Linked DNA regions of Sinorhizobium fredii. The protein of the gene in region 2 interacts with the protein of the main gene of each other region in a pairwise test. Links are inferred from orthologs where the notes say so. Each region holds a gene or a part of one and is shown on either strand. Other genes may lie near its edges.

Region 1 (3,478 bases), 1.5 Mb from region 2 along the record:
AGTTCCGCCAGTTCCTTTGCGGCGCGGCTTTCGGCGTCACGCACGGCGCGCACCTTGGCGAATTCCTGTTCCGGGAAGTCGGCGAGCGCAACCGCCGAGCGATAGCCGGCCTTCACCGTCTCGCCTGTCGCCGTCCGCGTCAGATTGTAGTCCGCCTTGACGACGATGCGGCCGGCGGCTGCGCGGTCCTCGGCATCGTCGTAAAGCACGCCCATCGTCCGGTGCGAGACGTTGAGGGCGAGATGGTATTGCGGGTTGACGGGCTCGCCCCGACCGCCGGCGGCCAGGAAGATCAAGGCATTGCGCACTTCCTGTTCGACGCGGTCGTCGGCTTCCGAGATCTCGACGGAGCCAAGGGCCGCGGACGTGGCGCCGGTCGGGCCGTCCGAATAGAGCGGACGCACCTGGCAACCGCCCAGTACCGCTAGCAGCAAGGTGCCGGCAAGCACGCCAAAGGAGCGGGAACGAAGGCCAGCTTTCTCAGACAACGACATTGACGATCCTTTGGGGCACGACGATGATTTTTTTCGGTTTGCCGCCGTTGAGCGCCGCCTGGACGGCGTCAAGCGCGAGGACGGCGCTTTCGATCGCACTCTGATCTGCGTCGCGCGCGATTGTCAAATCGGCGCGTTTCTTGCCGTTGATCTGCACCGGCAAGGTGATTTCGTTCTCAACGACGAGTGCCGGGTCGAAGGCCGGCCATGGGCGTTCGGCGATCAGCCCTTCGCCGCCGATCTCGCGCCAGCACTCTTCCGCCAGATGCGGCATCATCGGTGCAATCAGGTCGATCAGGATCGTCGTTGCATCCTTGACCGCAGCGGTAACGGACCCGTCGGCCTTGCCGGCGGCGACTTGCGTCAGCGGTGCGGCAAGAGCGTTGACGAGTTCGTAGATGCGGGCGACAGCCTTGTTGAAGGCAAGCTTGTCGTAGTCGGCTTCGACGGCGCGGAGCGTACGATGGGCGGTCTGAGAAATCGCCAACCCCTCGCCTTCCTTAGCCGGCAAAGCATTTACGCCGCGCAGGCCTTCCGCGGCTTCTCCCACCAGCCGCCAGACGCGCTGTACGAAGCGGTGAGCGCCTTCGACGCCCGCCTCGGACCAGATCACGTCGCGGTCCGGCGGCGAATCGGAGAGCACGAAGAAGCGTGCCGTGTCGGCGCCGTAGGAAGCGATGATGTCGTCGGGATCGACGACGTTCTTCTTGGATTTCGACATCTTCTCGATCGAGCCGATGGCGACTTCCTCCCCCGTCTCGATCAAGACCGCACGGCGGCGGCCGTCGATTTCCTCGATGCGGATTTCGGCCGGCGTGACCCACTCGCGCTGCGCACCCTCGCCGCGGCTATAGGTCTCGTGCACGACCATGCCTTGTGTGAACAGACCCTTGAACGGTTCGTCCAGCGCCACGTGGTCGGTCGCCTTCATCGCCCGGGTGAAGAAGCGCGAATAGAGCAGGTGCAGGATGGCGTGCTCGATGCCGCCGATATACTGGTCGACCGGCAGCCAGTGATTGGCGACCTTCGGATCGGTCGGCTTGTCCTCCCAGGGCGCGGTGAAGCGCGTGAAGTACCAGGAGGAATCGACGAAAGTGTCCATCGTGTCAGTTTCCCGACGGGCATCCTTGCCGCATTCAGGGCAGGCGACATGCCGCCAGGTCGGGTGCCGGTCGAGCGGGTTGCCCGGCTTGTCGAAGGTGACGTCCGGCGGCAGTGTGACCGGCAGATCCGCCTTCGGCACCGGAACGACGCCGCAAGCCTCGCAATGGATGACCGGGATCGGGCAGCCCCAATAACGCTGCCGGGAGATACCCCAGTCGCGCAGGCGGAAATTCACCTTGCGCTCCGCACGCGGCGCGCCGTTCAGCGTCTCATTTTCGAGCTTCGAGGCGACCGCCTCGAAGGCCTCTTCCGTGGAGAGACCATCCAGGAAGCGCGAATTGATCATCACGCCGTCACCGACATAGGCTTCGTCGCCGATCGTGAAGGAAGCGGCATCGGCATCCTTCGGCATCACCACCGGCACGACCGGCAGGCCGTAGGCGCGGGCGAAATCCAGGTCGCGCTGGTCGCCGGAAGGGCAGCCGAAGATGGCGCCCGTGCCATAGTCCATCAGCACGAAATTGGCGACATAGACGGGCAGTTCCCAGTTCGGATCGAACGGGTGGCGGGCGCGAATGCCGGTGTCGATGCCCTTTTTCTCGGCCGTTTCGAGGGCGGCGATCGAGGTGCCGGCGCGCCGGCATTCCTCGCAGAAGGCGTCGACCGCGGCATCCCTGGCGGCGGCTTCCCTGGCAAGCGGGTGGTCGGCCGAAATCGCCAGGAAGGAGGCGCCGAAGAGCGTGTCCGGCCGCGTCGTGTAGACGGTCAGTTCGCTGCTCTCGCGGGGAACGGTCTCAGGATCGAGTTCCCACCGGAGCAACAGCCCCTCGGAGCGACCGATCCAGTTCTTCTGCATCAGCCGCACCTTTTCCGGCCACTGATCCAGCGTGTCGAGCGAGTCGAGCAGGTCCTGGCTGAAATCGGTGATACGGAAGAACCATTGGGTCAGCTCGCGCTGCTCGACCAGCGCGCCGGAGCGCCAGCCGCGACCGTCGATCACCTGCTCGTTGGCGAGCACGGTGTTGTCGATCGGATCCCAGTTGACCTTCGACTGCTTGCGGTAGACCAGACCTTTTTCCAGGAAGTCGAGGAACAGGTATTGCTGGCGCTGGTAATAGGCCGGATCGCAGGTGGCGAATTCGCGGCTCCAGTCGAGCGACAGGCCCATGACCTTGAGCTGCGCCTTCATCGCCGCGATGTTCTGATAGGTCCAGCCGGCCGGATGCACGCCGCGCTCCATGGCGGCGTTCTCGGCGGGCATGCCGAAGGCGTCCCAGCCCATCGGATGCAGCACGTTGAAGCCGCGGGCGCGCTTGTAGCGGGCGACGACGTCGCCCATCGTGTAGTTGCGCACATGCCCCATATGGATCCGTCCGGACGGATAGGGGAACATCTCGAGCACGTAGTATTTTTCACGCGGATCGTCGTTCCTCGTCTCGAAGACCTTGCGCGCATCCCATTCCTGCTGCCAGCGCGGTTCGGCGTCACGCGGATTATATCGTTCGGTAGCCATGTCTCTGTCGATGTTCCGGAAAATCTGCGGGGCTAAGGCGCCCTTGTGATAGTTGGCCTGACCTTCATCATGAAACCGCCTGACCGTCAAGTTTTGAAGGCCGGGCGCGCCGTACTTTGGCGGAATTGGCCGACCTCGGCTTGGCCGGGCTTGGCAAGCACGGCAAGTTTCAATAATTCGGCTTGCAAGCCTCGAATGGCAAGGAGCACAAGCATGGACGTAGAGGAACGACTGAACGATGTCTTGAGCCGGATTCGCATGAGCGAAAAGGCGGCGAAACGGGCTGAAGGCGTCGTCATGCTCGTCGCCGTCTCGAAGACCTTCGAGGCGGACGCGATCCGGCCGGCGATTGCCGCAGGGCAGCGTG
Region 2 (3,262 bases):
ATGGCGAGAAGCCAGCCCCGCGAAAAGGCAATTGCACAAATTTTGGCTGCAAGGTCTATCTTGTGCAGCGCAAAAATACAAATGGAATTGGTGTGCGCCCGTTACCGCGGACGGAGGTAAGCCAGCCCTTGAAAGCCGTTTTCCCGGCGCCAGATAAATCTCTTTCCTACCTGTCGGCAGAAGACGTCCGCCTTCGTCCTTGGCCCGTCAACATCATCACGAGGAACGCTTCCATGCGCATGATTTTCGTTAACCTTCCCGTCAAGGACCTGAAAGCCTCGCGGTCCTTCTTCTCCTCCCTCGGCTTCACATTCAACGAGCAATTCTCCGATGATACGGCCGCCTGCATGGTCATCGACGACAATATCTTCGCCATGCTTCTGACCGAGCCGAAATTCCGTAGCTTTATTGTCGGCGAGATCAGCGACACCGCGCGCGCCACGGAGGTCATCACCGCGCTTTCCGCCGGCAGCCGGGCCGAATGCGACGAGATGTTCGACAAGGCGATCGCCGCCGGCGGCAAGCCCTGGAAGCCGGCGATCGACTACGGCTCGATGTATGGCGTGAGCTTCCAGGACCTCGACGGCCATGTCTGGGAATTCATGTGGATGGATATGTCGGCCGAGCAGCCCGCCTGATCGACAGGGTGCAAGAGACCCTCTCCGCACCGCCGACGCGGTGCGGCTGGATTCCTGTGACAAGCACAGGAATGAGGAGTGAGAGGCGGCGCCCGCTCCGCATTACCCGCCGATCAATGCCAGCCACTCGTCCTCGTCCATCGTCTGGACGCCGAGCTCGTGGGCCTTATCGAGCTTCGAGCCGGCGCCGGGACCGGCCACCACGATGTCGGTCTTCTTCGAGACGGAACCCGCCACCTTAGCGCCAAGGCTTTCGGCCTTCGCCTTCGCCTCGTCGCGGGTCATCTTTTCGAGCGAACCGGTGAAGACCACGGTCTTGCCGGCGACCGGGCTGTCCGTCGCCACCCGTGTTTCCGCGCTCTCCGGCGTCACCTCTTCGAGAAGATCGGCAACGACTTTCAGGTTGCGCGGCTCCTTGTAGAACTCGACGATGGCACGCGCGACGACTTCGCCAATGCCCTCAATGCTGTTGAGCTCATTCCAGGCATCCCCGGCGAGGCTGCCCGCCTCCACCATTGCGGCGCCGAAGTGCTCGTAAGTTCCGTAAGAGCGCGCGAGCAGCTTGGCGGTCGTCTCGCCGACATGGCGGATGCCGAGCGAGTAGATGAAGCGATGCAGGGCGATCGAACGGCGGGCGTTGATCGCCTCATAGAGCTTGCGAACGCTGACCTTGCCGAAACCTTCTATGTTTTCGAGCTTAGTGAGCGACGCCGCCTGACGGCGCTCCAGCGTGAAGATGTCGGGCGCGGTCCGGATCGACAGCGTCGGATCCTCGCTTTCGAAGAAGAATTCGATCTGTTTCGATCCCAGCCCCTCGATATCGAAAGCGTGGCGCGAGACGAAGTGCTTCAGGTGCTCGACCGCCTGCGCCCGGCAGACGAAGCCGCCGGTGCAGCGGCGCACGGCGTCCACCTTGCCGGTCTTCTCGTTGATATCGCGCACGGCATGGCTGCCGCAGACCGGGCATGTGGTCGGAAACCTGTAGGGCTCCGCCCCCTCTGCCCGCTCATCCATCACCACGTCGACGATCTGCGGGATGACGTCGCCTGCCCGCTGGACGATCACCATGTCGCCGATGCGGATGTCGCGCCCCTCGCGGATCGGCTCACCGCTGTTGCCGAGGCCGCGGACATAGTCCTCGTTGTGGAGCGTCGCATTGGTGACGACGACGCCTCCGACGGTGACCGGCTCCAGCCGCGCGACCGGGGTCAATGCGCCGGTCCGGCCGACCTGGATGTCGATCCCCTTGAGCCGCGTGAAGGCCTGTTCGGCCGGGAACTTGTGCGCCGTCGCCCAGCGCGGGCTCCGTGAGCGGAAGCCGAGCCGTGCCTGCAGGTCGAGACGATCGACCTTGTAGACAACGCCGTCGATATCATAATCGAGATCCGGCCGCTCGCGCTCGATATAGTGATAGTGCTCCAGCAATTCGTCGGCGGAGGAGAACCGCTGCATCAGCGGATTGACCGGGAAGCCCCAGGCCTTGAAGGTCTCGACCATGCCGAACTGCGTATCCGCGGGCATTGCCGACATCTCGCCCCAGGCATAGGCGAAGAAGCGCAGCTTGCGGCTCGCCGTCACCTTCGCGTCGAGCTGGCGCAGCGATCCGGACGCCGTGTTGCGTGGATTGACGTAGAGCGGCCTGCCCTGGGCCGCCATTTCGGCATTGAGAGCGGCAAAATCGGATTTCGCCATATAGATCTCGCCGCGGACCTCGACGACGTCCGGCGCATCGGCCGGCAAGGCCTGGGGGATCATGCGGATCGTGCGGATATTGGCGGTGACGTTCTCTCCCGTCGTGCCGTCGCCGCGCGTCGCTGCCGTGACCAGCCGGCGGTTCTCGTAGCGCAGCGACATTGAGAGCCCGTCGATCTTCGGCTCGGCGGTGAAGGCGATGGAATGGTCGGGGAGCTTGCCCAGGAAGCGGTAGATGCCGGCTACGAAATCGCGCGCATCCTCGTCGGAAAAGGTGTTGTCGAGCGAGAGCATCGGCCGGGCATGGACGACCGCCTGGAAGGTCAGCGAAGGCGCCGCGCCGACCTTCTTCGAGGGACTATCCTCGCGGACCAGCGCCGGAAAGCGCTGCTCGATCAGATCATTTCGACGCTTCAGCGCGTCGTAATCCGCGTCCGAGATCTCCGGCGCATCCTGCCCGTGATAGAGCGCATCGTGGCGGGCGAGTTCAGCCGCGAGGAAGGCAAGTTCCTCCGCCGCTTCGCTTTCGGTCAGTTGCTCGACGGGCTTGTTCTCGTTCAGCATGGATGGCGACTCCGGATTGGGAGTCGTTTTTACTGCATGATTCTTTAAATCGGAATCGATTTGAGGACAGAATAATTCAGCGTTTCAAAGTGCTTCAGAGGCTTGGCGGATGCTTTTCCGCCCGAGGAGGGGCCCTGCCGTACAGCAACCGACCAAGCCCCAATAGACTGCTGTCGTAGTGTGTGATTGCACGCGGTGCTGTTGAGCAACCTACAGCAAAGAACGTGGCGCGTTCAGCCGCCGCCCGCCAGCAACCGCGCCGCCGCCGCCCTCGCCTCCTCGGTGATCGAGGCGCCGGCGAGCATGCGGGCGATTTCTTCGGTGCGGGCTTCGTCGTCCATGCGCGCGACGCGGGTGGCGATCATTTC

What was found.
Region 1: the proteins of ligA (region 2) and leuS interact in binary tests that used the Escherichia coli proteins (3 or more experiments, as listed by UniProt). The link is inferred for Sinorhizobium fredii from one-to-one orthologs.

The regions. Positions count from the first base shown.
Region 1 is NZ_CP024307.1:3,953,304-3,956,781, reverse strand. What follows is about bases 281-3,441. They hold leuS (leucine--tRNA ligase), read right to left. Parts: upstream 3,112-3,441; coding sequence 481-3,111; downstream 281-480. Other genes in these bases: NXT3_RS19310 (YggS family pyridoxal phosphate-dependent enzyme), read left to right, coding at 3,325-3,441; lptE (LPS assembly lipoprotein LptE), read right to left, coding at 281-494. Outside these bases: more of lptE, read right to left, coding at 1-280; more of NXT3_RS19310, read left to right, coding at 3,442-3,478.
Region 2 is NZ_CP024307.1:2,483,588-2,486,849, forward strand. Bases 318-3,262 are described here. They hold ligA (NAD-dependent DNA ligase LigA), read right to left. Parts: upstream 2,895-3,262; coding sequence 741-2,894; downstream 318-740. Other genes in these bases: NXT3_RS12265 (VOC family protein), read left to right, coding at 318-638; recN (DNA repair protein RecN), read right to left, coding at 3,128-3,262. Outside these bases: more of NXT3_RS12265, read left to right, coding at 234-317. UniProt on the Escherichia coli protein: DNA ligase that catalyzes the formation of phosphodiester linkages between 5'-phosphoryl and 3'-hydroxyl groups in double-stranded DNA using NAD as a coenzyme and as the energy source for the reaction.